DNA from 4 places in the Variovorax sp. P4_B11 genome. Region 3 is predicted to be linked to each of the others. Evidence: predicted binding sites of a transcription regulator. Region 3 holds the regulator's gene; each other region holds the start of a gene.
The links. Region 3 encodes sigma-54, which starts transcription at its own class of promoters, with help from an activator protein. Its sites were predicted from a motif close to TGGCANGNAANCTGCTTT; they were not measured.
Positions count from the first base shown of each region.

Region 1: nifE (nitrogenase iron-molybdenum cofactor biosynthesis protein NifE) is a predicted target of sigma-54. The motif match lies at 5,303-5,320, and genes of this name have one in related genera.
Region 2: AC1DYD_RS35165 (nitrate- and nitrite sensing domain-containing protein) is a predicted target of sigma-54. The motif match lies at 4,833-4,850, and genes of this name have one in related genera.
Region 4: nifH (nitrogenase iron protein) is a predicted target of sigma-54. The motif match lies at 4,197-4,214, and genes of this name have one in related genera.

Region 1 is NZ_JBFUHO010000033.1:70,131-77,568, reverse strand. Features, by position in the region: gene AC1DYD_RS25560 (globin family protein) at 1-223, opposite strand, end outside; gene AC1DYD_RS25555 (nitrogen fixation protein NifQ) at 307-903, opposite strand; gene fdxB (ferredoxin III, nif-specific) at 906-1,211, opposite strand; gene AC1DYD_RS25545 (CCE_0567 family metalloprotein) at 1,228-1,425, opposite strand; gene AC1DYD_RS25540 (NifX-associated nitrogen fixation protein) at 1,428-1,913, opposite strand; gene nifX (nitrogen fixation protein NifX) at 1,906-2,319, opposite strand; gene nifN (nitrogenase iron-molybdenum cofactor biosynthesis protein NifN) at 2,341-3,735, opposite strand; gene nifE (nitrogenase iron-molybdenum cofactor biosynthesis protein NifE) at 3,763-5,271, opposite strand; gene AC1DYD_RS25520 (hypothetical protein) at 5,471-5,827, opposite strand; gene AC1DYD_RS25515 (hypothetical protein) at 5,906-6,391, opposite strand; gene AC1DYD_RS25510 (hypothetical protein) at 6,446-6,766, opposite strand; gene nifK (nitrogenase molybdenum-iron protein subunit beta) at 6,803-7,438, opposite strand, start outside.
Region 2 is NZ_JBFUHO010000070.1:21,513-28,950, reverse strand. Features, by position in the region: gene AC1DYD_RS35190 (pyridoxal phosphate-dependent aminotransferase) at 1-1,052, opposite strand, end outside; gene AC1DYD_RS35185 (branched-chain amino acid ABC transporter substrate-binding protein) at 1,074-2,354, opposite strand; gene AC1DYD_RS35180 (Hsp20/alpha crystallin family protein) at 2,477-2,848, shown strand; gene AC1DYD_RS35175 (alpha/beta hydrolase-fold protein) at 3,069-3,806, shown strand; gene tsaD (tRNA (adenosine(37)-N6)-threonylcarbamoyltransferase complex transferase subunit TsaD) at 3,754-4,803, opposite strand; gene AC1DYD_RS35165 (nitrate- and nitrite sensing domain-containing protein) at 4,930-6,216, shown strand; gene AC1DYD_RS35160 (CmpA/NrtA family ABC transporter substrate-binding protein) at 6,539-7,438, shown strand, end outside.
Region 3 is NZ_JBFUHO010000010.1:77,935-85,372, forward strand. Features, by position in the region: gene AC1DYD_RS12380 (sensor histidine kinase) at 1-487, shown strand, start outside; gene AC1DYD_RS12385 (cytochrome b) at 506-1,108, shown strand; gene AC1DYD_RS12390 (YceI family protein) at 1,105-1,689, shown strand; gene AC1DYD_RS12395 (YceI family protein) at 1,728-2,345, shown strand; gene AC1DYD_RS12400 (phospholipase D family protein) at 2,376-3,980, opposite strand; gene AC1DYD_RS12405 (RNA polymerase factor sigma-54) at 3,983-5,563, opposite strand; gene lptB (LPS export ABC transporter ATP-binding protein) at 5,577-6,371, opposite strand; gene lptA (lipopolysaccharide transport periplasmic protein LptA) at 6,368-7,054, opposite strand; gene AC1DYD_RS12420 (thiol:disulfide interchange protein DsbA/DsbL) at 7,180-7,438, opposite strand, start outside.
Region 4 is NZ_JBFUHO010000033.1:62,346-69,783, forward strand. Features, by position in the region: gene hmuQ (heme-degrading protein HmuQ) at 86-388, opposite strand; gene AC1DYD_RS25460 (hypothetical protein) at 373-816, opposite strand; gene AC1DYD_RS25465 (Ohr family peroxiredoxin) at 885-1,322, opposite strand; gene AC1DYD_RS25470 (FmdB family zinc ribbon protein) at 1,550-1,798, opposite strand; gene AC1DYD_RS25475 (thiosulfate sulfurtransferase GlpE) at 1,812-2,162, opposite strand; gene AC1DYD_RS25480 (ankyrin repeat domain-containing protein) at 2,311-2,871, opposite strand; gene AC1DYD_RS25485 (hypothetical protein) at 2,890-3,498, opposite strand; gene AC1DYD_RS25490 (group II truncated hemoglobin) at 3,495-3,965, opposite strand; gene nifH (nitrogenase iron protein) at 4,344-5,231, shown strand; gene nifD (nitrogenase molybdenum-iron protein alpha chain) at 5,319-6,782, shown strand; gene nifK (nitrogenase molybdenum-iron protein subunit beta) at 6,862-7,438, shown strand, end outside.

The DNA of each region.
Region 1 (7,438 bases), on a different contig from region 3:
GCAGGCGCAGCATGTGGGCGTGGACGAGTGCGCGCAAGCCCTCTTCGTTGCACATGGCCAGCAATCGATGCGGCGGCTGCGGCAGCTGCGGCAGGCAGGCCGGCGGCAGGCCGACGCTGCGCCCCAAGGGCCAGTGCAGCGTCAGGTAGCACGCCCGGTCGCAAGGCACCCAGCGCGCGGGTGCCGGCGGGGGCTCGGCGAGAGGATTCGATGACGTCGGCATGTCGGTTCTGTCGTCCGGTTTGTCGGCTATGCAGTGACATACATAGCGATGGACTCTCCATTGCAATCGTCATGCCCGCGGCATCAGTCCGGCAGCGGGAGAGCCGGCGCCTCTTCGGCGCCGAAGCACACGCCGTGATCGGTACACACGCCGCAGCTCGGGGCCTTGCAGATGAACAATGCCTCGCGCTCGCACAGCTGCTTGTAGAAGAACCGCTTCCACTTCATGTCGTGCGTGTTGCGGGCCGCCAGGCGCGGGAACCAGCACGCGATCAACGCGGAGAGCTCGCGGCGCGAAGGCAGGTGCAGGTCCTGCCACAGATGGTTGTCGCCGAGGCTGGCGCAAGCGAGGGCATGCGCAACGGCCTCCGACGCCGCGGCCGGCCCGGCGTCGACGTCGGCATGGTCGCGCAGCAGGCCGACCAGGTCTTCGATCTCGTCCCGGCGCGGCTCCGCGCGCTCGGCCCCGGCGAGCGCCGTCCAGTCCAGGCCCAGTGCTTCATCGGCGCCGGGGAACCAGTGCACGAACAGCGCGCGCGTGGCGACGGCGTCCAGCCCCGGCATCGGCAGCAGGCCGCGGCCATGGCGCTGGAAGGCCGCCGAGAGCACGCCGGCCAGCGCCAGCGCCGCCGGGTCCCCCGCATCTGCGGCGCAGGACATCAGCACCGCACGCGCACCCATGGTCACACCGATGCGGCGGCGTGCGTGTAGCACTTCTTCGGGCAGATCTTCGCGCAGGCCGTGCAGCCGATGCACAGCGCCTGGTGGGCGATCGTCATGACCTTCTTTTCGTATTCCTCGTCTTCGTCCTCGTCGCCTTCGAGGCGGATGTGCTCGCCGTCCTCGTCGAGTCCGACGAGTTCGAGCACGCCGCGCGGGCAGACCTTGAAGCAGCGGCCGCAGCCGATGCACTTGTCCTCGTCCAGCGAGGCGACGAAGGTCGGCGTCCAGGTGGCGCCGCTGGGAAGGGTGACACTGAAGGCCGTCATCGCTGGTTCCTTCTCGTCAGGAGGCCGCGGCGGCCTGGAGCTTGCGCGCGGCCATCAAGGCCGCGTGGGTGTCGTGGCAACGCTGCGCGACCGATAAGATCTGCTCCCAGTGGGTGGGCAGCTCTTCCGACAGGTCGTGCAGGTCCATCTTGGCCTGCGTGGCCTGCGCATTGAGTTTCTTCAGGCGCACCTTGAGTTCTTCGGGGCTTTCCATGTTCAGGCTCCGTACTGGGCGACCGCCGGGTACTCGCGGATCATCGCGACCGCCTCGTCGAAGAACTTGGTGCCGGCTTCCGACAGCTTGGCCAGCGAGGAGAAGCCGAAGCGGTGGACGTCGCGCAGCTGCTTGTTGACCACCACCAGCCGGCCGGCGATCAGCACTAGGCGACCGAAGCCTTCATGGCTCATCTTCATCATCGGCGACACCATCTGGCCGGTCTCGCGCTCGATCGCCACCGCGATCGCGTTGTAGAAGATCTCCAGGCGCCACAGGATCTCCGGATCGGGATCGCCCATGATGGGGATCGCGCGGCGCTCCTCGGGCGTGTGGACGTAGGGCTTGAGCAACTGCATGTCGCTCTTGCCTTCCCACGCACCGTGCGTGTCCTGCGCACGCAGCTGCTTGACCAGCTGCTGCACGAACGGGCTGGCGAGATGGGCTTGGTCGCCCGCTGCCGCCTCGATGATTGCTTGTTCAGCCATGTGGAACCTCGTCGTCTTCGAAATCGAATGAGCGCTCGCCATCCCTGGCGAGTGCCTTGCGCAGCCACGGTGGCGGCGTGCCCTTGAAAACCTCCTGGAGCTTGTCCAGGATCTCGGCGATCGGCTCGGGCTGCGGCACCTTGATCGGGTGGATCTTCAGCGCCACCACGCGCGCGGCGCCGGAGCCGCCGATGGCGGCGACGTAGAGAATCGCGCAGTCCTTGATGGCGTCGAGCTTGGGCGCCAGCTTGTCCTCGTCGCCGTCCTCCTCCAGCTTGCCGCCGAAGTCGAAGCTCTCGACGAAACGGTGGCCGTCGGCCGTGACCTCGTAGACCACGATGGCTTTGGCCCAGCCGAAGTGCGCATCCACGCGCTCCTTGTCCTGGGTGGCGAAGGCGATTTTCATGGGGACTCCTGGTTGCTGGATTCAGGCGCTGGCCGCCGCGATGGTGCTTTCGACGGCGTCCGCGCGGCTCGCGGCCGCGGCGGCGCGGCGCGCCTCGTGCGTGAGCGGCCAATCGCCGGCGTGGTGATGGGCGATGCGTTCCATCATCAGGTTGGAAACCTCGAAGATCAGGTTCATCGTTCCGCGATAGCCGACATGGCGGCGGTGCGCGTTGCCGATGCGGTCGAACACCGGAAAGCCGATGCGCAGCAGGGGCTTGTCGAGGCGCTCGGCAGCCTGGCGGCCATGCGAATGCGTGATCAACAGGTCGCAATCGGCCGCGCCGCGCTCCAGGTCCTCGAGGTCGCCGAGCACCACCTGCCCGGCGGGCAGCAGCGCGTGCGCCGCCGACTTGGTGGTGCTCACGCAGCAGCGCAGCTCGGCGCCCATCTCGTGCAGCAGGCCGCCCACCGCCAGCAGCAGATCAGGCTCGGCGCCGATGGCGACCTTGATGCCGCCGGTGTAGAAGTGCCCGTCGAGCATCGCGTCGAGCAACTGGCTGCGCTGGCGCCGGTACTTCGCCGGCACCGGCCGTTCGGCAAGCTGCGACAGCCGCTGCAGCAGGCGGTCGTTGACCTCGAGGCCGGTCAGCCGCTCGAAGACTTCGAAGGGCGTGCCTGCGATCGACTGCAGCGCCTCGGCGGCCTCGCGCGTCTGCTCGCCCACGGCGATCGTGAACGCCGATGCCCCCGCCGCCCGGACCTGTTCCAGCGTCGTGCCGCCGATCGTCGTGCCGCGCCAGTCGGGCGCGATGTGGCCATCCAGCGACCCGGAGATGTCGGGCAGCACGATGACCGACAGGCCGAAGGCCTCGACGATCTCGCGCAACTCGTCGATGTCGCCCGGCGAGAGATGGCTGCCCGGCAGCAGGGTGACCTGCCGCGCGTCGACCGGCAGCGGCTTGACCAGCGCGCGCACGATGCCGGTGACCGCGTGCTTGTAGCCGTCCTCGAACCCACCCACGTAATCGGGCGTCGACACGTAGAGGATCTCGGTGTCGTCCAGCTCGGGCTTGCGCTTGCGCACCGTGGCCAGGTAGCCGGTCACGTCGTCGCCCTTGGTCTCGGTCAGGCCGGTGGAGCAGATCGCGATGATCCTCGGCGCCGCGCGCTTGCGGATGTTGAGCAGCGCGGCCTCGATGTTCTCGTAGCCCCCGAGGATGGTCGTGACCTCGTTCATCGCCGTGGTCTGGAGCGGGATCGCCTCCTTGAAGTGGCGCACCAGCAGCACCAGCGCGAACGAGGTGCAGCCCTGAGAGCCGTGCATCACCGGCATGCAGGCATCGAGCCCCATGAACGCGAAGCTCGCGCCCAGCGGCTGGCTCATCTTGAGCGGATTGACCGCACAAGCTTTCTTGGACTCGACGACGCTGGCCATGCTGTTTCGCTCCCGCTTGCGTCCTGCTCAGGCCGGGACTTCGTCGGGCTCCAGGCCCATGGCCCGGCGGGCGACCTCGGCCAGGAATCCCATGCCCGGCGCCACGGCGTTCTGCTGCGCGACGACCCGCACAGCACCCAGCGTCTCGCCGTCGTCGCCCCAGGGCGCCGGGATGCGCACCTGCTGCCACACCGGATTGAAGATCGCGCGGTCGATCTCGTGCACCAGCTCGACCATGCCCTCATAGCCGCCGTAGGGATGGTGGCGCTCCTGGTTGATGTCCAGCCAGGGCATGCGCGCCTTCAGCGCGACGAACTGCGAGCGGCCGCCCGACAGCATGATGTCGGCCTTGGCGTCCTTGAGCATGTTGTACATCTCGCGCGGCGTCATGTCGTCGATCATGTGGGCGTCGTCGCCCATGATCTCCTTGATCTTCTCCTTGTCTTCCCTGGTGCTCTTCTTGACGCTGGTGCCGACGACTTCCAGGCCCGCCTCCTGCAGCGCCGCGACCACCGACCAGGACTTCACGCCGCCGGTGATCAGCAGCACCCGCTTGCCGGCCAGGCGCTGCTTGTAGTGCGCGATGCGCTTCCAGGCGCGCGCTTCTTCCACCTCGATCAACCGCTCGGTGCGCTCCAGCAGCTCGGCGGGCGCGCCCTGCGCCACCAGCAGCCGCGCGATCTGGCGCAGCGTGTCGCTCATGTCGCCGATGCCGTAGAACGAACCCTCGAAGTATGGAATGCCCCAGCGCTGCTGCATCTTGGTCGCGATGTTGATCATCGACTTGGAGCAGACCATCATGTTCACCTTGGCCCGGTGCGCGCTCGCGACTTCGTTGTAGCGGCCGTCGCCCGAGATGCACGAGAGGATGCGGATGCCCAGCGCGTCGAGCAGCGGTTTGGCTTGCCAGAGCTCTCCGGACAGGTTGTATTCGCCGATGATGTTGATGTCGTAGGGCGTCGTGTACGCTGGCTCCCGCGTGCCGATCACGTAGTCCAGGATGGCTTCGCCGCCGAGCTTGTTGCCCAGGTTCTTCGGACCGGCGAAGCCGGGCGAGTTCACCGGGATCACCGGCTTGCCGAACTTCTCCGATGCGCGTTGGCACACCGCTTCGATGTCGTCGCCGATCAACGCGGTCACGCAGGTCTGGTAGACGAAGACGGCCGGCGGGTCGTACTTCTCGATGATCTCCCGCACGCTCTTGAAGAGACGCTTCTCGCCGCCGTAGACCACGTCGAGTTCGTTGATGTCGGTCGTGAAGCCGGTGCGGTAGAGCTGCGAGCCGGAGGACGCCGAATGCCGGTTGTCCCAGGAGTTGCCTTCGCAGGCGATCGGCCCGTGCACGAGGTGCGCAACGTCCACGATCGGCTGCAGCGCGATCTTGGCGCCGTCGAAGGCGCAGCCGCCGGCCGCGGCGCCCGGCGAGAGCTGCTTGGTGCAGCCCTTCTTGCGTTCCTTCTCGCTCTTGCCCTGGTTCTTGTCGCAGCCGGGCTCATCGAATACTTCGGCGATCTTGGCTTTCAGCGAGACTGACATGGAAGACTCCCGACAGGTGGATGAGGCTCTCATTGCAGGTTTGGTGCCAGCGTCCGGGAGGCCGTTCGGGGGCGATTTATCGCCGGTTTGGCGGTCTTTTGGCGCGCCGGGCGCCACCCTGCTGGCGGGTTTGAACGGAATGCGACAAAGGCCTTGCGACACACGACGGTGCGCCACGCGCAGCAACGCGTCCGATCCTTCAATACGCAATCTCGAACCACACCGGCTCGTGGCGGCGCAGCTGGCCGATCAGGTGCACGGTGGCCGGCACCAGCGACCGGATGCCGTACCAGACCTGCTCGCGGCGCGGCTGGACGTCGTGCTCCAGCAGACCGCGCAAGGCCTGCCAGCCGGTCCAGTCGATCCATGCAAGGCGGCCGCGCAGGGCCGGCGCCAGGTGGTCCAGCGTCTGCGCGATGGCGAGCAGCGACATCTCCACGCCGGCCAGCGTGTTCGGGCTGGCGAACAGCTCGCTGTCGTCCCGCATCTCGGCCGTCAGCGCCTGGATGGCGTCGGCGCAGCCACACACGATGTCGCATTGCATCCGGGACAGCATCGCAGGTCTCCTCAGGCGGCGAGCCGGTGGGCATGCGAGCGCTCGATGCCCAGCTTCATGGCCTCGCTCGTTCCGGATTCAGTTGTCGTCCGCCAGCACTTCGAGCGCAATGAGCTGCTCGTAGAGGGCGCGCCGCGCCCACCAACGGGCCTCGCCCGCCAGCCGCGGATCGGCCCCTTCGAACGCACCGATCGCCTCGCGGTCGTTCCAGTAGATGCAGCTCTGCCCGCCGCGCGCGGCGAGCGCAGCGGCCAGCGCGTCGCGCTCGGCCACCGGCTCGGTGCGAAGCACGCCACGGCCGAGCAGGTGATCGGCGCGGTAGAGCGGCGTGTCCCAGCCGTGCGCGTCGCCCAGCGCGCAGAGGGCCGGCGAACGTTCCCGCGCAGCGTCGTCGGGCCCGGCATGCCCCGCGGCTTCCAGCAGGTCGCGTGCCGTCAGCTCGTCGTGGATCTCCCAGGGGTCGAGCGGATCGGAGGCCGCCACCTTGCGCGCGAAGTCCTCGTCGTCATAGGCGAACCAGGCGCGCGGGTCGCCTTGTTGCGGAAGTTCCACCACGAAGATCACGGCCGGTTCCCGCGTTGTCTCAGGCGCTCTGCGGGTCTTGCATCAGCGGGGCTGTCATTCCACGCCTTCCGCATGGGCCTTGGCCCAGATCGCGTGGCGGATGCGCTGGGTGATCGCGGCCGGGCTGGGGTCGAACGCGCGCTGCGCGGCCGCCATCGCCCCCTGGGCGATGGCGGTTTCCGCATGCGTGAGCGGAATCCGCCCGGCCATGTGCGTGGCACCGTGCACCGCCTTGCCGATGGCCTGCCGGTTCGGATGCTCCAGCAGCGGCACCAGGTGGTCGGTCTCGCGCGCGCCGGCCAGGCAGACCCAGCCGTCGATCACTTCGACCTTGCGGCCATCCTGTGTCGTCTTGACCCATACGGCATCTGTCATGGGATAGGTTCCTGGCAAGAAACGGGGTGGTCCCGGTCAGCGGATGATGTCGTAGCTGTAGTCGGTCTTCGCTGCGACGATGGTGTTGGCATCAAGCGTCTCGAAGAACTCGTCCAGCAGCATGATCAGCGTGCGCATCGCACCGTCGTAGCCCCAGGTGGGGTAGCGGTGGTAGTGGTGGCGGTCGAAGATCGGGAAGGTCATGCGCACCAGCGGCGTCTTGGTGTCGCGCTCCAGGTACTTGCCGTAGGTGTTGCCGATCAGGAAATCGACCGGCTCCGTGAAAAGCAGCGAGCGCAGGTGCCACAGGTCGCGCTTGGGGTAGACCTTGCAGCCGGCGCCGTACGGCGAGCTGTCGAACAGAGCCTGCACCTTCTTCGCCCAGGTTTCCGTGCCGTTGGTCGCGAGCACGTGGGCCGGCTCGGCGCCCAGCTCCAGCAGGAACCGGGTGGTACCCAGCATCTGGTCGGGGTCGCCGTACAGCGCGAAGCGCTTGCCGTGCAGATGCGCCTGGCTGTCGGCCATGGCGTCGACCAGCTGGCCGCGCTCCTTTTCCAGCGCCGCCGGGACCGGCTTGCCGGTGAGGCGGGAGATCGCCATCAGGAATTCGTCGGTGCCAGCCACCCCCATCGGCGCGTTCAGCACCACCACCTCCTGGCCGTGCTCGGCGAT
Region 2 (7,438 bases), on a different contig from region 3:
AGGCCGAGCCCGGCCTCGACCACCAGGCGCTTGGCGACCTCGAGCGAATCGCCGAAGCCCTCGAGCTGGAAGAAGGCGTACATGCCGCCGCGCGCCGGCGCGACCTTGACGCCGGGAACCTCGGCCAGCAAGGGCAGCAGCGTGTCGCGGCAGGCCTTGAGGTGGGCCACGATCCTCGGCGTGATCTCGTCGCCGTGGGCCAGCGCCGCGATCCCCGCGCGCTGCGTGAAGACGCTGGCGCAGGAGGTGTTGAACTCGATCAGCTTGCCCATGCCGTCCATCAGGGACGGCGGCAGCACCAGCCAGCCGAGCCGCCAGCCGGTCATCAGGAAGCTCTTGCTGAAGCTGTGGGCGACCACGAGCCGGTCGTCGGCACCCGCGATGTCGAGGAAGCTGGGCGCGCAGCCGCTGGGCGTCGGCTCGTAGTACAGCCGCTCGTAGACCTCGTCGGCCAGGATCCAGGTGCCCGTCCCACGGCAATGGTCGAGGATCGCCTGCTGCTCGGCCCGCGTCAGCGTCCAGCCGGTCGGGTTGTTGGGCGCATTGACGATCAGCAGCTTCGTGGCCGGCGTGACCGCCGCGCGCAGCGCGTCCAGGTCCAGCGTCCACTGCCCTGCCCTCGGCACCAGCGACACGCAGCGCACGCGCGCTCCGAGGATGGCGGGCTGCGCCGTGAGGTTCGGCCACACCGGCGTGACCGCCACCACCTCGTCGCCGGCGTCGACCAGTGCCTGCACCGCCAGCATCAGCGCGCTGACGCCGCCCGAGGTGATCGCGATGCGCGAGGCCTCGATCTTCGGATGCAGGCCGCTCATGTAGGCGGCGACGGCTTCCCGCAGCTCGGGCAATCCGAGGTTGTGGGCATAGAAAGTCTCGCCGCGCTGCAGCGAATCGATGGCCGCTTGGCGGACCACCTCGGGCGTCACCTCGTCGCTCTCGCCGAACCAGAAGGCCAGCACGTCGCTGCGGCCGAGGCCGGCATTGGCCACCTCGCGGATCTTGGAGGCTTCGAGGTTCTGGATCGCATCGCGCATGGTCATCTTTCCTTGCATTGAGTTTGCCGGCGCGCAACGTCAGGGGCGCTGCATCCTGCAGCTGGTGGGCATCTCGGCGCGGTCGGCCGGAATGGTCTTCACGACCCGGAAGCCGTAGCCCGAGCCTTCGACATCGAACTTCACGCCCGGCGCGCCCTGCCGATCCATGACGCCCACCACCAGCGACTGCTGGAACTGGTGGTCGGCGGCACGCATGCGTCCGCGCTGTCCAGCCAGGGTGACATCGGCCTTTTCGAGGGCTCTCGCGACAGCCACCGCATCGACGCTGCCGGCCCGCTCGTACGCCTGTGCCAGCGCCTCGATCATGAGCTGCATGCGCATGTGGATGTAGTCGTCCTCGGCCTTGGGGAAGCGCGTGCGGAAGGCCCGGTAGAAGGCCTCGGACTGCGGTGTCTGCACATTCGGCAGCCAGTCGGCGACGGCGAACACCCGGCCGACGCCGGCCTCGCCGATGGCCGCGGGCGCACCGAGCGCATTGCCGTAGAAGGTGTAGAAGGTGCCGTTGAAGCCGGCCTCGCGAGCCGCCTTGACGAGCAGCGTGAGATCGTTGCCCCAGTTTCCGGTGACGACGCCCTGCGCGCCGCTCGCGATGATCTTGCTGGCGTACGGCGCGAAGTCCTTCACCCTGCCGATCGGGTGCAGTTCCTCGCCGACGATCTGCACATCGGCTCGGCGCACGCCGAGCTGCCGCCGGGATTCGCGCAGCACCGCTTGCCCGAAGCTGTAGTCCTGCCCGATCAGGTAGACCCGCTGCAGCGCCTTGTCTTCCTGCAGCACCTGCATCAGGGCCGTGACGCGCATGTCGGCATGGGCATCGAAACGGAAATGCCAGTAGCTGCAGCGTTCGTTGGTGAGCGTCGGATCGACCGCCGCGTAGTTGAGGTACAGCACGCGCCGGTCCGGATCGCGCGCATTGTGCTTCTCGATGGCGTCGATCAACGCGCCCGCCGCCGCCGAGGAGTTGCCCTGCATCACGATTCGCGCACCGCCGTCGATCGCGGCACGCAACGCCGACAAGGCCTCTTCATTCTGGCTCTTGCTGTCGTAGCGCAGCAGTTCGAGCAGCCGTGGGCCGCCGGGCAGCTTGACGCCGCCACGATCGTTGATCCGTTCGACCGCCCACAGGAGATTGCGGAAGGAGGCCTCGCCGGTATTGGCGAAGGGACCGCTCAGGCCTTCGATCTGTGCAATGCGAATCGCGGGCTTCGCCTGCGCGCGCAACACCGGCACGGTGCTCGCGCATAGCGCCAGGGCAGCCAATTTCAAGGCCTTGCGGCGCCAAATAAAGCTCGAACTCATTGTCTTGAAACCCCTCCCGCCGCGCCTAGATGGGATGGCATGCGGCAATGTTCTGTTGAATCGCCGCGAAGTGTAAGGGACACACATTCTTGTCCCGATCGTCATCACTCAGGAGTCTCACCATGTTCTTCGCACCCGCAGTCCGCACCGCCCGTTACGTTCCGCGCGCCTACGACCGCAGCCTGGAGCACTTCGTCAGCGAAGCCTTCGCCGGCGTCCAGCGTTCGCTCAACGTCGAGCAGGACGACAAGACCTGGACCCTCACGCTCGACGTGCCCGGCCTGTCGCGCGACGACCTGAGCATCGGCATCGAAGGCGCCGTGGTCCGCATCGAGAGCAAGGCCGAAGCCAAGCGCCAAGTCAAGGCCGCCTACGAGCTGCCGCAGGACATCGATGTCGCCACCAGCGAAGCCAAGCTCGAGAACGGCGTGCTGAGCCTGAAGCTCGGCAAGCGCGTTCCGGTCAGCAACGTCGCCCAACTCGCCATCAACTGAAGCGAGAAGTGCCTGCGCCCGGTTCGATCCGGGCGCCATGCTTCTTAGAAAAATGCCCGCCGCTGTAACTTTCTGTTGCGGCAACATACGTATTTATGGCTCACAATAAGTGCGAAATTCGTCACGTTCTGTGACGTATTTTTCAATGCTTTCTTCTTAACTAGCGTCCAAGGTCGTCGAACTGCACAGGCAGCGGGTGGCGGGCGCCGATCGAAGCGCCATGAAAACGCACTTGAAGTTCGCAAAGAGCCATGTCCGGTCCGACACGCTGCTGGTATTCCTTCCGGGTGCTTTCCTGAAGCCGGAGGAATTCGAGCGCGAGGGTTTCGTCAATGCCGTCCGGGAACGCGAATTCGAGGCCGACGCCCTGCTGGTGGATGCAGACGTCTCCTATTACTACGACCAGACCTTCATCGAGCGGCTGCACCAGGACGTGCTCCAGCCGCAGCGTGCCGTCGGCTACAAGTCGATCTGGCTGGTGGGCATCTCGATCGGCGGCTTCGGCGCCTTGATCCATGAACTGGCGAAGCCGGGCGCGGTCGACGGCATCGTCGCGCTGGCGCCCTACCTGGGCCGGCGGCCGATCGGCGCCGAGATTCACAAGGCCGGCGGACTGCGCACCTGGAAGGCGCCCGAAGGACCGCCGCCGGACGAGGAAGTCGATCGCAAGCTGTGGCCGTGGCTGCAGCAGTACGCCTCGCCCCAGCGCGCGAAGCACCTGCCGCCGCTGTATCTGGGCTTCGGGCTCGGCGACCGCTTCGCCTCCAACCACCACCTGCTGGCCGAGGCGCTTCCGCCCGGCCACGTGTTCACCACCGAGGGCGGCCACGACTGGCCGCAATGGTCTCAGCTCTGGCGCAAGATGCTCGATGTGCTGCCGCTGCCGTCGCTGGCCCGCGAAGGCGTCAGGCGGCCTGCAGCGACGAGTCCAGCGATGCCAATGGCCATCGCGGCTTGACGTCGAAGGCGTAGCGCTCGGTCGGCGCCTGCACGCCGGCCGCGAGCCGCATCGCCGCCGCCATCGCGATCATCGCGCCGTTGTCGGTGCACAGGTGAAGCTCCGGGTAGTGCACCCGGACGCCCCGCTTCGCGCAGGCCGCATCGAGCTGCTGGCGCAGCATGCGGTTGGCGCCGACGCCGCCGGCGACCACGAAGCGGTCGAGCCCGGTCTGCTCGATGGCCGCCATCGACTTCTTCAACAGCACCTCGACGATCGCGGCCTGGGTCGAGGCGGCGAGATCGGCCTTGCGGTCCTCGAGCTGTTCGCCGAGCTTCCTGGCCTGGGTCAGCACCGCGGTCTTCAGTCCGGCGAAGGAGAAATCCAGGTTGCCGCTGTGCAGCAGCGGACGCGGGAGCTTGAAGGCCTCGGCATCGCCGGCCTCCGCCAGCTTGGCAAGCCAGGGGCCGCCGGGATAGGGCAGTCCCATCAGCTTGGCGCTCTTGTCGAAGGCTTCGCCGGCAGCGTCGTCGATGGTTTCGCCGAGCAGTTCGTAGCGCCCGACCCCCTCGACCCGCATCAGCTGCGTATGGCCGCCCGACACCAGCAGCGCGACGAAGGGGAACTCGGGCGGATCGGCGCTCAGGAAAGGCGACAGCAGGTGGCCTTCGAGGTGATGCACGCCGAGCACCGGCTTGCCGAGCGCTGCACCCAGCGCACAGGCCACGCCGGCGCCGACCAGCAGCGCGCCCGCCAGGCCGGGGCCGCGCGTGTAGGCGACGACGTCGACTTCGGACAGCCGGCGGCCGGCTTCAGAGAACACCGTCTCGGTCAGCGGCAGGACGCGGCGGATGTGATCCCGGCTCGCCAGTTCGGGCACCACGCCGCCGTAGGCCTGGTGCATGGCGATCTGGCTGTGCAGCGCGTGCGCGGCCAGGCGCGGCAATCCGCTGGCGCCGGCCTCGACCAGCGCCACGCCCGTTTCGTCGCAGGAGGATTCGATTCCCAGTACAAGCATGGTGCGAGTGTAGGCGGGGCATGCAGTCGGGGCACGGATGTTGCTCGATAGGCTCGCCCCCAGGGTTGGCTCGATGCCTGCCCGCCCGGGGACCTATTGGACGCAGATGGAAGTCGAAACACCACGATGAAATCCGGTTTGAGCTTCCTGGTCGGCGCGCTGCGTTGCGAAATCGACGCGCTGGAACAGCTTGCGCGCACCAGCGAACTGGTGGCGACGATCGGCCGGCTGGTCCATGCCTTGCAGCGCGAACGCGGCATTTCGAATGTGCTGCTGGCCTCGCGCGGCCAGCGCTTCGCCCCGCAGCGCGAGGAGCAGATCGCCGAATGCCTGCGGCTGGAAGAAGCCGTGCGCCTGGCCTTCGACCAGCTTGATGCCGAAGGCGGCCGCGTCGGCAATGGCGCCCGGCTGTTCAGCCGCATCGCCTGGGTGCTGCCGGGGCTGGACGCTCTGCCCGAGCTGCGCCGCCGCATCGGCGCGCTGGAGCTCGACGCCGGCCGTTCGACCGCGGCCTTCGTCAAGCTGGTCGCCGGCCTGATCGCGGTGGTGTTCGAGGCCGCCGACGGCGCCACCGACCCGGAAATCTCGCGCCGCCTGGTGGCGCTGTTCAATTTCATGCAGGGCAAGGAATTCGCGGGCCAGGAACGGGCCTGCGGCGCCGCGGCCTTCGCTTCCGGCCGCAACGATGCGGCGCGCCAGCAGCAGTGGCTGCACCTGATCGCCTCGCAGGAGCATTGCTTCCAGCTCTTCACCGACTTCGCAGCCCCCGGACTGACGCAGGCCTGGGGCGCGCTCCAGGCCCCCGCCCAGCTGGCCGAACAGGAGCGCATGCGCCGCATCGCCTGCGCGGCACCGGCCGGCGTGGCGCTCGACAGCGAGCTGAGCCAGGCCTGGTTCGACTGCTGCTCGCGCCGCATCGACGCCATGCAGGCCATCGAGGAACGGCTGGCCTCCGACCTGCGGCAGCTCTGCATGCAGAAGACCGCGCAGGCCCGCAAGGAATTGCAGGCCCACGAAACCCTGCTCGCCAGCCTGCAGGGCGAGAACGGGACGGCGGCGGACTTCTTTCTCGATGCGGTCGCCATGCCGGACGCCACGCCCTCGCCGTCTTCGCCGGCCGCCGGCGCGACCTACGGCCGACAGCTCGAACGATCGATTCTCGACATGGTGCAGGAACAGTCGCGCCGGCTTCAGGCCATGGGCGACGAGCTCGACACCGTGCGCGCCGCCCTCAACGAGCGCAAGCTGGTCGAGCGCGCCAAGGGCCTCCTGATGGCCCATCGCCGCATCAGCGAGGAGGAGGCGCACAAGATGCTGCGCCAGACCGCGATGAACCAGGGACGGCGGCTGGTCGAGGTCGCCGAATCGGTGCTCGCGATGGCCGAGTACCTGCCCGCCGACCGGGCTTCCTGAGTGCGCCGAACACCCGGAATGGTGCGCCGCACAAGCGCTGCGCAGCACAGGATTTCGCCCCTGGATTCCAGCAAAATCGAGTCCTGACGCGCCTTCAATGCTCTCATTTGCATAGCATCCAATGGCTGGCACGTCACTTGCTTGCTTTCCACGCATAGACCAACGAAGGTCTTCAGGCAGGCGGCACCCAACGGCGGATGCGGCCCGCCGAACCGGACAAAGGCGTCCTTGTCTCGCACGGGCTCGACTCAGAGCAGCCCGTGCGCGGTAAGGGCGCCTTTTTGTTTTTCCGAATCGATTCTTCATTTCCGGAGTACGCCCCATGACCGAAGCGCTGAAACACAAACTGAGTCGCCGCCGAGTACTGCAGGCCGCCGCCGCGGGCGTGGTCGGCCTCGACCCTGCGCTGCGCGCCGCCGTCTGGGCCCAGGGCTCGGACAAGCCCGAGAAGGAGGAAGTCAAGATCGGCTTCATCCCGCTGACCGACTGCGCCAGCGTCGTGATGGCCTCGGTGCTCGGCATCGACAAGAAGTACGGCGTCAAGATCGTGCCGAGCAAGGAAGCCAGTTGGGCCGGCGTGCGCGACAAGCTGGTCAACGGCGAACTCGACTTCGCCCATGTGCTGTACGGCCTGGTCTACGGCGTGCACCTGGGGATCGGCGGTCCGAAGAAGGACATGGCGGTGCTCATGACCCTCAACAACAACGGCCAGGCGATCACGCTGTCGAAGAAGCTGGCCGACAAGGGGGTGGTCGACGGCGCCTCGCTGGCCAAGGTCATGGCCAAGGAGAAGGCCGAATACACCTTCGCCCAGACCTTCCCCACCGGCACCCACGCGATGTGGCTGTACTACTGGATGGCCGCCAACGGCATCAACCCGCTGAAGGACGCCAAGGTCATCACCGTGCCGCCGCCGCAGATGGTGGCCAACATGCGGGTCGGCAACATGGACGGCTACTGCGTGGGCGAGCCCTGGGGCCAGCGCGCGATCATGGACGGCATCGGCATCACGGCAATCACGACGCAGGACATCTGGAAGGACCATCCCGAGAAGGTGCTCGGCACCACCGCCGACTTCGTGAAGAAGTACCCGAACACGGCACGCGCCGTGACCGCCGCGATCCTCGAGGCCGGCAAGTGGATCGACGCCGGCCTGCAGAACAAGAACAAGATGGCCGAGACCATCGCCGACAAGAGCTACGTCAACACCAGCGTGGACGCG
Region 3 (7,438 bases):
CTCGGCACCGGGGCGCGGCTCGGTGTTCGCCTTCGCGCTGCCCGCAGCCCCGCAGGGCGCGCCGCTGGCATCGGCTGCAGCGGCGGGCGTCGAGACCGCGACGGCACCGGGAACGCAGGCGCTGCGCCCCGGCCTGGTCGTGCTGGTGATCGAGGACAACGCGGTGGTGGCCGACAGCATCGCGGCACTGCTGCGCCTGTGGGGGGCCCGGCCACAGATCTGCGGCAGCGCGACCGAGGCGCTCGCACTGCCCGATCTGGCAGCCTTCGACATCGCCCTGTGCGACATCCGGCTGCCGGGCCCGCTCGACGGCATCGCGCTGGCGACCGAACTGCAGCGCCGGCGCCCTTCCCTCCCCCTCGCGCTGGTCTCGGCCGACATCGACGACGCGACGCAGCAGCTGGCCCGCGAGCGCGGCTGGCAGGCGCTGCGCAAGCCCGTGCAGCCCGCGACGCTGCAGGCCTTGCTGCGGCGGGTGCAGCGCTGAAGCGCCTATGCGTCGACCATGCCCGCCCAGCCTCCGCCCCCCCTGGCCGATATCCCCGATGCCCCGCGCTACGGCACGGTGGCGATCGCCCTGCATTGGCTGCTGGCGCTGATGATCCTGAGCTCTCTGGGCGTCGGCCTGTCGATGACCGGCCTGCCTTTCTCGCCGCTGCGCCTCAAGCTCTACAACTGGCACAAATGGGCCGGCATCACGATCCTGGCACTGTCTGCGCTGCGCCTGCTATGGCGCCTGTCGCACCCGCCGCCGCCGCTGCCGAGACGCATCCGGGCAGCGATGCCGGGCTGGCAGCTGGCCGCGCACCGCGGGCTGCACCTGCTGCTGTACCTGCTGTTCTTCGCCGTCCCGCTGCTGGGCTGGGCCTACAGCTCGGCGCTGGGTTTCCCGGTCGTCTGGCTCGGCGTGCTGCCGCTGCCGGACTTCGTGCCGGTCGACAAGGCGTTCGCCGAATCGGTGCTGAAGCCGCTGCACCACGCCGGCGCCTTCAGCCTCGCCGCGGTGGCGGCAGTCCATGTCGCGGCCGCGCTCAAGCACCACTTCATCGACTGCGACGGCCTGCTCGACCGCATGTCGCCGCTTTCACGCCGAAGGCATTTCCCATGACCCTGTTCTCCCTCGGCCGCGCCTTGCTGTACGCGGCCGCATCCCTCGTTGCCGGCGCAGCCGGCGCCGAGCCGGCGACACCGGCCAAGTTGCTGCCGGCTCCGAGCCAGATCGTCTTCGTGACCAAGCAGATGGGCGTGCCGGTGGAAGGCGCCTTCAAGAAGTTCGACGCCCAGGTGGCCTTCGACCCGCGCCAGCCCGAGGGCGGCAGCGTGGCGCTGCAGATCGAGGTCGCGAGCGCCAGCCTGGGCCTGCCCCAGAGCGACGCCGAACTGCCCAAGCCGGCCTGGTTCGACAGCCAGCGCTTCCCGAAGGCCGACTTCCGTTCCAGCAGCATCAAGGCGCTGGGCGGCGGCCGCTTCGAGGTCGCCGGCCGGCTGACGATCAAGGGCAGCACCAGGGAGGTGCTGGTGCCGGTCGAGATCACGCAGTCCTACGGCCAGTCGACCGCCAGCGGAAGCATGACGATCCAGCGCCTCGCCTTCAAAATCGGCCAAGGCGAATGGACCGACACCTCGATGGTGGCCGACGACGTCCAGGTCCGCTTCAAGCTGGTGCTGACCGGGCTCGGCCCCCTGTGAAGTCCACCGATGTTTCCACGTTCACCCGAAAGCTCGTCATGAAGAAACTGCTCACCTTCGCCGCGCTGACGGCCGCGGCTGCACTGGCCGGCGCCCAGCAGGCGCCCGAGGCGGCGGCCAAGCCGGCGGGCGGCCCGGTCAAGGGCGCCAGCTACGTGGTCGACCCGACCCATACCTTCGTCAACTACGAGATGGGCCACTACGGCACCACCACCAACCGCGGCCGCTTCAGCACCAAGGACGGCCAGATCAAGATCGACCCGTCGGGCACCGGCGGCAAGGTCGACATCACGATGGACATCAGTTCCATCAACACCGGCGTCGACCTGCTCAACCGCCACCTGCTGAGCAAGGACTTCTTCAACGTCGCCGAGTTTCCGATCGCCCGCTTCGTCGCCGACCGCCTCGACTTCAGCGGCGACAAGGTCACGCAGGTCAACGGCACGCTCACCCTGATGGGCCAGACCCGACCCGTGCTGCTCAAGGCCAACCGCTTCAACTGCTACCTGAGCCCGCTGATCAACCGCCAGATCTGCGGCGGCGACTTCGAGACCACGGTCGAGCGCAGCCAGTGGGGCATCAACTGGGGCCTGGCCTTCGGCTTCGAGGACAAGGTCAGGCTGCTGGTGCAGGTCGAGGCGGTCAACATCCAGTGAAGCGGCGCGCGGGCCCGGGGCCCGCGGGTTCTACAGCAGGCTCTCCGGCGCCAGCGGCGCGAGCAGTTCCAGCATCACGCGGTCCCACAGGCCCGCGTCGGGCTCGACGGTGAGCACCGGGTCGGCACCGTCTTCCATCGTGACCCATTCGAGACCTTCGCTGCCTTCGGCAAAGCGCACCCGGTAGGCGCCCTGCTGCTTCAGCACGTCGAGCAGCTTGAGCATCTGCTGCGCCATCTCGGGGCTGGCGATGAAGAGGCCGATCTCGGTGTTGTGGTTGTCCGAGCGCGGGTCGAAGTTCATCGAACCCAGGAACAGCGCGCGGCGGTCGAAGATCGCCGCCTTCGCATGCAGCCGGCCGACCTGCGAGCCGAACAGCCCGAGCCGCACGCTGCGCTTGGTGCGCGCCGAGCTCAGCTCGTGGATCTCGACGCCGAGGCGCAGCATGTCGGGCCGGTAGCGCCGGTAGCCGGTGTGGACCAGCGGCTCGTCGGTGGCCGCGAGCGAATTGGTGACGACGCTGATCCGGACCCCGCGGCCGCGGACCTCGCGCATCACCTCGAGCCCGGCCTTGCCCGGGATCAGGTAGGGCGACACCAGCGTGACTTCGGAACGCGAGCGCCGCATCTGCTCGATCACGTTGTAGCGCACGCTGTCGACATCGAGCAGCGGCACGCCGCCATAGGACGCGGTCTTGCCGACTACGCGGTCGGGCGCGTCGGCATAGGCCTCGGCCAGGGTCCAGATCAGGTCGAGCCGGGCGCCGTCCTTCAGCTCCGGCCCCAGCGGCGCGTAGCCCAGGACGTCGTTCGGCGCCGGCGGCCGCGGCGCCGGGGTGTTGGCGGGGCCGGTGGCCTGCTCGAAGCGCCGCTGCAGTTCCTCGGGCGTCAGCGAGGAAGCGACCACGGTGCCGATCGGCCGCACGTAGGGGCTGTTCCAGTAGAGATCGAAGAGGCTGCCCAGGCGCTTCGCCAGCGCACCGGCGACGAAGGTGTCGATGTCCAGGAAGTTCGCGCCCGCGGCCTGCGCGAAATATTGGCTGCCGATGTTGCGCCCGCCCGCCACCGCCATCGTGCCGTCGGCGATGAAGAGCTTGTTGTGCATCCGGCGGTTCACGCGGTCGAAGTCGAACAGCGAACGCGAGAAGCGCTGCACCATGCTGCCGCGCCCGGCCGGGAACGGATTGAACAGGCGCAGCTCGAGGTTCGGCGTCGCGGCCAGCGCCAGCAGCAGCTCGTCCTCGCCGGAGGTGTAGAGGTCGTCCATCAAGAGCCGCACGCGCACGCCGCGCAGCGCCGCGTCGCGCAGGCTGCGCAGGAAGTAGCGGCCGGTCTCGTCGTTCTCGATCTGGTAGTACTGGACGTCCAGCGTGCGCTCGGCGCGGCGCGCCAGCTGCAAGCGCGTGTCGAGCGCGAAGTCGCCGCCGGGCATCAGCCGGAAGCCGCTCAGGTCGGGATCGGGCGCGGAGGCCTTGGCGATCCGCCCCAGCGTGGTGGCCGTGGAGGCCGCGATCGCGCTCGATGGCTGGCGCTCGAAATCGGCCGGCAGCATGGCGCAGCCGCCGGCCAGCACGGTCGCCGCCACGAGTGCCGCGCCGAGCCACCCGCGCACCCTCAGGCCCCGGCCGAGAGGCATCGCTAGAGTGCCTTGCGCAGATTGGCCGGCGCGATGCGCAGGGCCTCGCGGTATTTCGCCACCGTGCGGCGCGCGCATTCGATCCCCTGCTCCTTGAGCATCTCGGAGATCTGGCTGTCCGACAGCGGCTTCTTGAGATCCTCGGCGCTGACGAACTGCTTGATCAGCGCCCGCACCGCGGTGCTCGACGCGTTGCCGCCGGTCTCGGTGCCCAGCGCCGAGCCGAAGAAGTACTTGAGCTCGACCGTGCCGTAGGGCGTCGCCATGTACTTGGCGGTGGTCACGCGGCTGATGGTCGACTCGTGCAGGCCGAGCTCGTCGGCGATCTCGCGCAGCACCAGCGGCCGCATCGCCAGCTCGCCGTGCACGAAGAAGCTCTTCTGCCGCTCGACGATCGCGTTCGACACCCGCAGGATGGTGTCGAAGCGCTGCTGGATGTTCTTGATGAACCAGCGCGCCTCCTGCAGCCGCTGCGACAGCGCCTGGCTGCCTTCGCCCTTGTGCTGCTTGAGCGCACCGGCGTAGATGTCGTGCACGCGCAGCCGCGGCATGACCTCGGGGTTCAACATGACGCGGAACTTGGTGTGGGTGCCGTTGCCGATGCGCGTGACGATCACGTCGGGGATCACGACGTTGCGTTCGACGTCGACGAAGCGGCGGCCGGGCTTGGGCTCGAGCCTGGCGATCAGCTGCAGGGCCGCGCGAACCTCTTCCTCGTTGCTGCGCGTGAGGGTCGCGAGACGCTTGAAGTCGCGCCGCGCCAGCAGCTCCATCGGCTGCTTGCAGATCGCAATGGCCGTCTCGCGCACCTGCGCCTCGTCGGCGCTCTCGCCGGGATGCGCCAGCGCGCGCAGCTGGATCGTCAGGCACTCGCCGAGGTTGCGGGCGCCGACACCGACCGGCTCCAGGCTCTGCAGCAGGCCAAGCGCGACCTGGAAGTGGTGCACTAGGTCGTCGAACTGGTCGTTGTCGTCGCCGGCCAGGCCCGAAGCCAGGGCCGGCAGCGAATCCTCGAGGTAGCCGTCGTCGTTGAGCGACTCGATCAGGAAGCGCAGCGCGGCGCAATCGGTCTCGCTGAGCCGCAGGCCCAGCGCCTGCCGGTGCAGGAAGGATTGCAGCGACTCCTGGCTGCGCGCCAGCTCGGTGGCGTCGGTGCGCTCGTCGTCGCCCAGGTTGTTGGTGCGCGCCGGGGCGTCGCCGCCCCATTCGCTGTCGTCGGGCGCCAGGTCGACCGTGCCGTCGCCTTCCCAGTCGGGCTCGGCGTCGACGGCGTCGGCGGTGGCCGTCTCGGTTTCGGACGCGGCGACCGCGACTTCGGCCGGCGCCGATGGGCCCGGCGCGAAATCGCCCTCGACTTCGGCCTGCCGATCCTCGTCGCGCACCGGCGCATCCGCCGATTCCAGGCCGAATTCCTCGCGCGCCGCCTCCTCGGCAGTGCGCTCGAGGAACGGGTTGTCGTCGAGCATCTGTTCGACTTCCTGGCTCAGCTCGAGCGTGGACAGTTGCAGCAGCCGGATCGACTGCTGCAGCTGCGGCGTGAGCGCCAGGTGCTGGGAGACGCGAAGCGAAAGCCCCTGCTTCATCGAGATTGGGCTCCTACATCCGGAAGTGTTCGCCCAGGTACACGCGCCGTACCTCGGCGTTGTCGACGATCTCCGAAGGCGTGCCTTGTGCCAGCACGTGCCCGTCGCTGATGATGAACGCGTGATCGCAGATGCCCAGCGTTTCACGCACGTTGTGGTCGGTGATGAGCACGCCGATGCCGCGCTCCTTCAGGAAGTTGATGATCCGCTGGATCTCGATCACGGCGATCGGGTCGATGCCCGCGAAGGGTTCGTCCAGCAGGATGAAGCGCGGCTGGGTCGCCAGCGCCCGCGCGATCTCGACCCGGCGGCGCTCGCCGCCGGACAGCGACAGCGCCGGCGAATCGCGCAGGTGGTCGACCCGCAGGTCGGCCAGCAGTTCGGCGAGACGCTCTTCCATGCGCGCCTTGCCGAGCGACACCATGCGGCCCTGCTCGTCGGGCTCGCTCTGCAGTTCGAGCACGGCGCGCACGTTTTCCTCGACCGTCAGCTTGCGGAAGATCGAGGCCTCCTGCGGCAGATAGCTCAGGCCCATGCGCGCGCGGCGATGGATCGGCATGTGGGCGATCGGCTCGCCGTCGATCATGATGTCGCCGGCGTCGGCCCGCACCAGCCCGACGATCATGTAGAAGGAGGTGGTCTTGCCGGCGCCGTTGGGGCCCAGCAGGCCGACCACTTCGCCCTTCTGCACGGCCAGCGACACGTCCTTGACGACCTTGCGGCTGCCATAGCTCTTTTGCAGGCTGCGCGCCTCCAGCCGGCTGCCCGGCTGGCCGTCGCTGGCACTGATCCCGGCTGCTTCGATCACTTCTTGAAGTCTCCGCCCAGCGTGGTGGTGGAACGCAGGCTGTTGCCCGGCGCCGGCGTGGCGGCGGGCTTGGCGGCGCCGGCCGCCGGCGCCGCGGCCGGCACGGTCGCCGGCTTGGGCGTCAGGATGGCCTTCACGCGGCCGCTCGGCTGGGTCGCCACGCCGGCGTTCGGCGGCAGCGACGCGCCATTCACCGTGAAAGTGTCGTTGCTCTGGTCGTAGACGATCAGCGGACCGCTGCTCTCGTCGCTGGGCGTGGCGCCGATCAGGCGGCGCATGACCGCGCGGCGGATGAACTTCACATTGTCGGCGCGGCTGTCGTACTCGATGACCTCGCCCTCGCCCTCGATCCACTCGTCGGTGCCGGCATTGCGCTTCTGCTTGAAGTAGGAGAGCTTGCCCGGTTCGGCCGTGACGACGCCGTACTGGTAGCCCTCGGGGTCCTGGCGGACGTCGATGCGCGCGCCGCGGATCTGGATCGTGCCCTTGTTCACCAGCACGTTGCCGGTGAACACGCTGGTCTGCTTGAGGTCGTCGTAGCGCATCGCGTCGGCCTCGATGTTCATCGGCTTGCTCCGGTCAGCCTGCTCGGCCTGGGCCAGCGATGCGAGACCGGCCAGCACGATGGCGAGGAACAGCACGCGCACGGGGCGGCGTAGGAAGGAGAGGGAGGGAGAGGTCATAGAGGCACGAAACTTGCTCTGCGATTGTATGCGTCCCCGGGACGCCACTTGCGCGGCCTTGACGAAAAAGCCCGCGGAAGCGGGCTTCGTGGACGGAAGTCGGGGCGGCCGGACCGCCCGGGCGCTCAGCCCTTGCGGGCCTCGGCGATCAGGAAGTCGACCGTCTGCAGGGCGCGGTCGAGCGAACCGGCGGTGTCGCCGTCGACATACCAGCGGCCGGCGACGCCGAGCGCCGGCACGCCGGCCACCTGGTAGTCGGTCGTGAGCTGCGAGGCGCGCTTGGCCTTGCCGACCACCGAGAACGACTTGAACAGCTCGGCGAACTTCTTCGCGTCGAGGCCCGGCTGCTTCTCGACCCAGGCGAGGATCGCGGCATCGCCGGTC
Region 4 (7,438 bases), on a different contig from region 3:
CAAGGTGCCCGCAGCGCCTGGCCGAGAAGCTGCTGGCTGGCCTTCCCGAAGGTCCGGTGCGGGCCTTTCTGAACGGCCCGGCCGGCTACAGGACGGCCTCGAAGCCCTCGAACTGCGGCGGTCCCAGGTAGAGGCCGCGCTGCTGGCCGGCACCGGCGTGCGCCGCGCGGAAGGCTTCGGAGCGCGTCCAGGCCTCGAAGGCCTCGGCGCTCTCCCAGGTCGAATGCGAGACGAACACGGTCGCCTGCGCGTCGCTCGGCCCCTGCAGGAGATTGAAACGCTGGAAGCCCGGCACGTCGGCCAGCCTGCTGTCGCGCTGGCGCCAGACCTCGATGAACTCCGCTTCGCGGCCCGGCGCGATGCGAAAGCGGTTCATGGCGATGAACATGGTGTGAGCCTTTCAGGAGAAGAGAGAGGAGGACACAGGAACCCTGCCACCCATGCCTCGACCCGCGGCGCGCAGCGGGCGAGGCGGTCGCGGTATTCGGGAATCAGGAAGTAGTCGGCGTCGTGCAGGTACGGGTTGCGCATGCGGCCGACGTCGAGCGCGTCGTGGCCGAGGTCGATCAGGCGTCCGTCGATCCGGTTGAACTGGTGGGCATAGTGGCCCTCGATGACGCCGCCGAAGACACCCTGCACGAAGAGCGAGCCGTATTTGCAGGCCCCTGAGAGATCGCTGGGCACCGGGGCCTGGCGCTCGAGGGCGAGTTCGCACCACAGGCGGAAGACGAACGCCTTGGCGTCGGCGAAGCGGGCGGGGCTGTAGGCGATCGGGCCGCGCGGCAGCGCGCCGACGGCCGGCGGCTGCGGGTTCACTGGATCTGCATGAGCCACGCGTCGACCTTGCTGGCGGTGAGAAAGAAGAAGGGTCGGCGCCGCACGGCTCAGGCCGCCACCGGCGTGTCGAGCACCGCCTTGAGGTTCAGTGTCATGCTCGACTTGGTGGCGTCGACGTAGGGGCAGATGCCCCTGGCGCGTTCCATCAGGCTGTCGGCGGTGGGCTGGTCCAGCGTTCCGGCCATGAAGGCGGTCAGGCTCAGCGCCATGCGGTAGGCGCCCTCGAAGTTCACGTACATCGACAGCACGGCCTCGACGTAGCAGCCGCGCAGCGGCAGCTTGCCGGCGCGGGCGATGTGGCGCACGGAATGTTCGAAGCAGGCCGCGAATGCGGCCGCGAAGAGCTGCTCCGGATTGGGGCCGTCGCCCTTGCCGCCCATCTCCTTCGGGACGACGAGCTTGAGCTTGAAGCTGCCGTCCTCGCTTTGCACCTGGCCGCCACGGCCGCCTTGGGCCAGCATGGTCGTTTTGTAGACGAGGTCCATATCAGTTGCTCCACCGCGCGGTGCGCGATCCACGACCCATGAAACCGGCGCAGTCCGATACCAGGGATACCGCGGAACCGGCTTTGCCGGGCCGCCGGTATCGCCCCCCTTGAGGGGCTGAGGTCCGCGGCTCCAAGCCTGCCTGCGCAGGCTTGGACGGAACCGAAGAGCCGCTGCCTCTGGCAGCGACTCGGAGGCGCCGCAGGCGCTTCGGGGGGTGCTTCATTTCAGACGTTCTTTCCCTTGAGCAGCCTGGCGCGGTCGGCCGCGCTGTACTGGTCGAAGTGGCCCTGGGCCGCCGCGGCGCGGCGGTTCGACATCCGGATGGCCTCGATCTTGCCGGCGGGCGCGATGCGCGAGACGGCTTTCTCCAGGGCCGTGCTGCCGCACTGCGGACAGGCAGGCTGGGTGCCGGAGCGCACCAGCATCTCGAAGCGCTGGCCGCAGGCGGGGCAGTGGTAGTCATAGAGGGGCATTCCGGTCTCCGGTTCAAGTCGTCGGTGCGTCGGTGATGTGGGCCATCGGGGCGCCGGCCACCGCCCAGGCGGCATGGCCGCCGATCAGGTCGTGCACGTCGGTGAAGCCGAAGTCGGCGAACATCTGCGCGTAGGCCTGGCTGGCGTTGCCGTGGTGGCAGTAGATCAGCACCGGGCGCCGGCGCTCGGTGCGCAGCAGCAGCATGTCCTGGTTGTCGCCCGAGATCCGCACGGCGCCGGGCCAGCCGTCGCGCGCGTGGCTGGCGGCGTCGCGCGCGTCGAGCAGCAGCGCGTCCGGCCGCTGGAGCCGCCAGGCTCCGAGTTCGGCCAGCGTGAGACGGCGGAATGTGCGCTGGCCCTTCATGGCGTGTCCTCCTGGCGCTCGCCAGCGGTATATCGGCCGCCCGTCGTCGGCCGGCAATGGCAGCCGCGCGGCGGGCGCACCGGCCGGTGCTTGGTGCGCGCGTGGTAGGCCAGGACAGTGGCTGAGCGTGCGGCCGACATGGGGGGTCTCAGGGCGAAGAGGCCAACCGGCGACGGGCCAGGCGCAGCAGTTCCAGCCCGCGGTCGGCGGCCATGTCGAAGGCGCTGCGGCCGTCCGGCGCGCTCAGGTCCGGCGCCGCCCCTTGCGCCAGCAGCAGGTGCACCATCTCCAGCCGGCCGCTCGCGGCGGCCTGCATGAGGCAGGTGATGTCGTCGTCGTTGGCATGGTCGATCGGCGTGCCGGCCTGGATCAGCCGCAGGATGGTCGCCGGACCGCCGTGCAGGCAGGCGAACCAGAGCGCGTTGTTGCCCTCGTCGTTCACCGCATCGGGCGCAGCGCCATCCGCCAGCAAGGCCTCGACCACCTCATGCTCGCCATGCCATGCGGCCCGCATCAGCGGCGTGTCGCCGTTGTCGCGGCGCGCCTGCGGGCCGGGAAAGTCCTGCTGTGCCAGCCAGGTCGCGAGTTCGGCATGCGACAGCGGCGGCATCGCGGTGTTGGCCGCCTCTCGCCATGCGGCGGTGCGGCGCACGGCGCGAGAAGTGCCGGCGGACGCAGTCACGGCCAGGCGTCGATGCAGGGCGTTCATGGCGTGTGTTCCAGCGGATCAGACCGGACGGTTCTCGTTCGGGTTGCGCACTGGGCCCATCAGTTCCAGGCCCTCGGCGTAGGTGATGGTGTCGAAGGTGACGTCGAACTTGATCGCCGCATCGGCCACCGCATCGAGCTTGCCGGCGCTGTCCTTCTTCTTGAGTTCGTTCTTCTCCAGGTACAGCAGCGCCAGCAGTTCGTTGTAGACCGTGCTCTCGTCGATCGGCAGCACGTAGAACAGGGCGCCCTTGTAGGGCACCTGGTACTTCCTGCTCAGGTCGATGTTGTTGCAGAACAGAAAGTACTTGCCGCCGGCGCTGAGCGTCTCGCCCAGCACCTCGGCCACGTCCTTCAGGTGCTCGAAGCTCAGCAGGTAGCCCGCGAAGAAGGGCAGGTGCCGGTCGCCCGTGGTCCCGACGGCCATCACCTGGTCGCAGGTGAGTTCCGGCGGGCGTGCCTCGTCGGCCAGCTTGGGCGCAAAGCGCAGCGCCAGTTCGCCGCGAAAGCCGAGACGGCCGAACTTGCCGGTGGGCGCCTTCAACACGGGGTTCAGCAGCCGCCCCTCCTTCTCGAGCCGGGCAAACGCGGTGTCGTCGAGTTCCTTGCGGTCCAGCGTGGCATTCATGGAGATTCCTTGGTGGTGATGAATTCAGAAGAAGAAGCGGCAGCGGGGACCGGCGCCGTGTTGCGCATCCAGTCGGCCGTCTTGAAGAAGGCGGCCATGAGTTCGTCTCGCAGCGCGGGCGCGGCGCCGGCGTCCTGCAGCGCGGCCTGCATGCAGGCCAGCCAGGCGTCGCGTTCGTCCGTGCCGATGGCGAAGCCCGCATGGCGCATGCGCAGGCGGGGGTGGCCACGGCGGGCCGAATACGCCTTGGGGCCGCCGAGCCACTCGCACAGGTAGAGCACGAGCACGGCCTTGGTCGATGCAAGGTCCGGCGCATGCATGGCACGTATGCCGCGCGCATCGGGGCGCGTGTCCATGTGGCGATAGAAAGAGTCGACCAACTGCACGACGCCGGCCCGGCCGCCGAGCATGTCGAAGTGCGGGGGGCGTTGGCGCAGCGGCAGGGTGTTGTTCGCGGCGGCGTTCATGTGCCGTCTCCTGCAACGAACGTACCAGGGGATGTCGGCCTGCGGCGCGCTGCAAACCCGACACAAAGCGGCCCCGCGTGTTGCATGGCAGGTCTTTTTTCCGACGCGCCGTGCAGCGTTTGTCGCGAAGCGAACAATGTGCGCCGACTGGCATTGCGATCTGCGCCGGAGAGCTGTTTTCCCTCTGTGGAAGGGCATGGCACGAGCCCTGCCGACGGTGCCGGAACCGCATGGCACGGAAGCTGCGAAGAAGGGTCTGCGCGGACACAGGTCCGGCCGATGCGTGACCCCACAGAAGAAGACCAACAGGCACGACAGGCTGACATGGGCGCGGCTACGCAACCTTGTTTTTCAACCCTTCCTGAATGGAGTACTGCTATGGCCAAACTTCGGCAAATCGCCTTCTACGGCAAAGGCGGCATCGGCAAATCGACGACTTCCCAGAACACCCTCGCGGCGTTGACGGAACTCGGCCAGAAGATCCTCATCGTCGGCTGCGACCCCAAGGCCGACTCGACCCGGCTGATCCTGCACGCGAAGGCACAGGACACCATCCTCTCGCTGGCCGCGGAAGCCGGTTCGGTGGAGGACCTGGAGCTGGAAGACGTCATGAAGATCGGCTATCGCGACATCCGCTGCGTCGAGTCCGGCGGTCCGGAGCCGGGCGTCGGCTGCGCCGGCCGCGGCGTGATCACCTCGATCAACTTCCTCGAGGAGAACGGCGCCTATGACGGCGTGGACTACGTGTCCTACGACGTGCTGGGCGACGTGGTGTGCGGCGGCTTCGCCATGCCCATCCGCGAGAACAAGGCGCAAGAAATCTACATCGTGATGTCCGGCGAGATGATGGCCATGTACGCGGCCAACAACATCTCCAAGGGCATTCTGAAGTACGCCAACTCGGGCGGCGTTCGCCTGGGCGGGCTGGTGTGCAACGAACGCCAGACCGACAAGGAACTCGAACTCGCCGATGCGCTGTCCAAGATGCTGGGCTCGCGGCTCATCCATTTCGTGCCGCGCGACAACATCGTGCAGCACGCGGAGCTTCGCCGCATGACGGTGATCGAGTTCGCGCCGGAATCCAAGCAGGCCGCCGAGTACCGCACGCTCGCCACCAAGATCCACGACAACGCGGGCAACGGCACGATCCCGACCCCGATCACGATGGACCAGCTCGAAGACCTGCTCATGGAGCACGGGATCATGAAGCAGGTCGACGAGTCCCAGGTCGGCAAGACCGCCGAAGAACTGGCCGCCGCGGCCTGACGCCGACCCGGGCCCGCTGCCGCTTGACGCCATGAGCGTCCGTCGCCGCGGGTCCGCACCGTCCCCACCCACCCTACGGAGCATCCCATGACCGCCACGGTTGAAGAACGCAAGGCCGCGAACAAGGCCCTGATCGATGAAGTGCTGAAGGCCTATCCCGAAAAGATGGCCAAGCGGCGCGCCAAGCACCTCGGAACCTTCGACGAAGGCAAGCCCGATTGCGGCGTCAAGTCCAACATCAAGTCGCTGCCGGGCGTCATGACCATCCGCGGCTGCGCCTACGCCGGCAGCAAGGGCGTCGTCTGGGGCCCGATCAAGGACATGATCCACATCAGCCACGGCCCGGTCGGCTGCGGCCAGTATTCGTGGGCCGCGCGCCGCAACTACTACATCGGCACCACCGGCATCGACACTTTCGTGACGATGCAGTTCACCTCCGACTTCCAGGAGAAGGACATCGTCTTCGGCGGCGACAAGAAGCTCGACAAGATCATCGACGAGATCCAGGAGCTGTTCCCGCTGAACAAGGGCATCTCGATCCAGAGCGAATGCCCGATCGGCCTGATCGGCGACGACATCGAGGCCGTGTCGAAGAAGAAGGCCAAGCAGTACGAAGGCCACACCATCGTGCCGGTGCGCTGCGAGGGCTTCCGCGGCGTCAGCCAGTCGCTCGGCCACCATCTGGCCAACGACGCGATCCGCGACTGGGTGTTCGACAAGGTCGATCCGAACAAGCGCCCCGACTTCGAATCCACGCCCTACGACGTGGCCATCATCGGCGACTACAACATCGGCGGCGACGCCTGGTCCAGCCGCATCCTGCTGGAGGAAATCGGCCTGCGCGTGATCGCGCAGTGGTCGGGCGACGGCTCCATCGCCGAGCTGGAGAACACGCCCAAGGCCAAGCTCAACGTGCTGCATTGCTATCGCTCGATGAACTACATCAGCCGGCACATGGAAGAGAAGTACGGCATTCCATGGGTCGAATACAACTTCTTCGGCCCCACCATGATCGAGAAGAGCCTGCGCGAGATCGCCAGCCACTTCGACGACACCATCAAGGCCAACGCCGAGCGCGTGATCGAGAAGTACCGTCCGCTGATGGATGCGGTGATCGCGCGCTTCAAGCCGCGCCTGCAGGGCAAGAAGGTGATGCTGTTCGTCGGCGGCCTGCGCCCGCGCCACGTCATCGGTGCCTACGAGGACCTGGGCATGGACGTGGTCGGCACCGGCTACGAGTTCGGCCACAACGACGACTACCAGCGAACCACCCACTATGTGAAGGACGGCACGCTGATCTATGACGACGTCACCGGCTACGAGTTCGAGAAGTTCGTCGAACAGGTGCAGCCCGACCTGGTCGGCTCCGGCATCAAGGAGAAGTACGTGTTCCAGAAGATGGGCGTGCCGTTCCGCCAGATGCACAGCTGGGACTATTCCGGCCCCTACCACGGCTACGACGGCTTCGCGATCTTCGCGCGCGACATGGACATGGCCATCTCCAGCCCGATCTGGAGCCTGACCAAGGCGCCCTGGAAGAAAGCCGCCTGACACCCGGTGGTCGGTGATCGCCGGCCACTCCCCGGTCACCGACCCCTATCGCCTCACAGACAACCCTCAGGAGCCCGCCATGCCCCAATCAGCCGACAAGATCCTCGACCACGAACTGCTGTTCCGTGAGCCCGAGTACCAGGAAATCTTCCGCACCAAGAAGGAACAGTTCGAGTTCAACCATTCCGACGAGACCGTCAAGCAGATCGTCGAGTGGACCAAGACCGAGGACTACAAGGAAAAGAACTTCAAGCGCGATTCGCTCACCGTCAATCCGGCCAAGGCCTGCCAGCCGCTGGGCGCCGTGTACGTGGCCAACGGCTTTGCCAAGACGCTGAGCTTCGTGCACGGCTCGCAGGGCTGCGTGGCGTACTACCGTTCGCACTTCTCGCGCCACTTCAAGGAGCCGACCTCCTGCGTGAGTTCGTCGATGACGGAGGACGCCGCGGTGTTCGGTGGCCTGAACAACATGATCGACGGCCTGGCCAATGCCTACAACCTGTACAAGCCCGAGATGATCGCGGTGTCGACCACCTGCATGGCCGAGGTGATCGGCGACGACCTCGACGCCTTCATCAAGAACAGCAAGCAGAAGGGCAGCGTGCCGGACGACTACGACGTGCCCTTCGCGCACACGCCGGCCTTTGTCGGCAGCC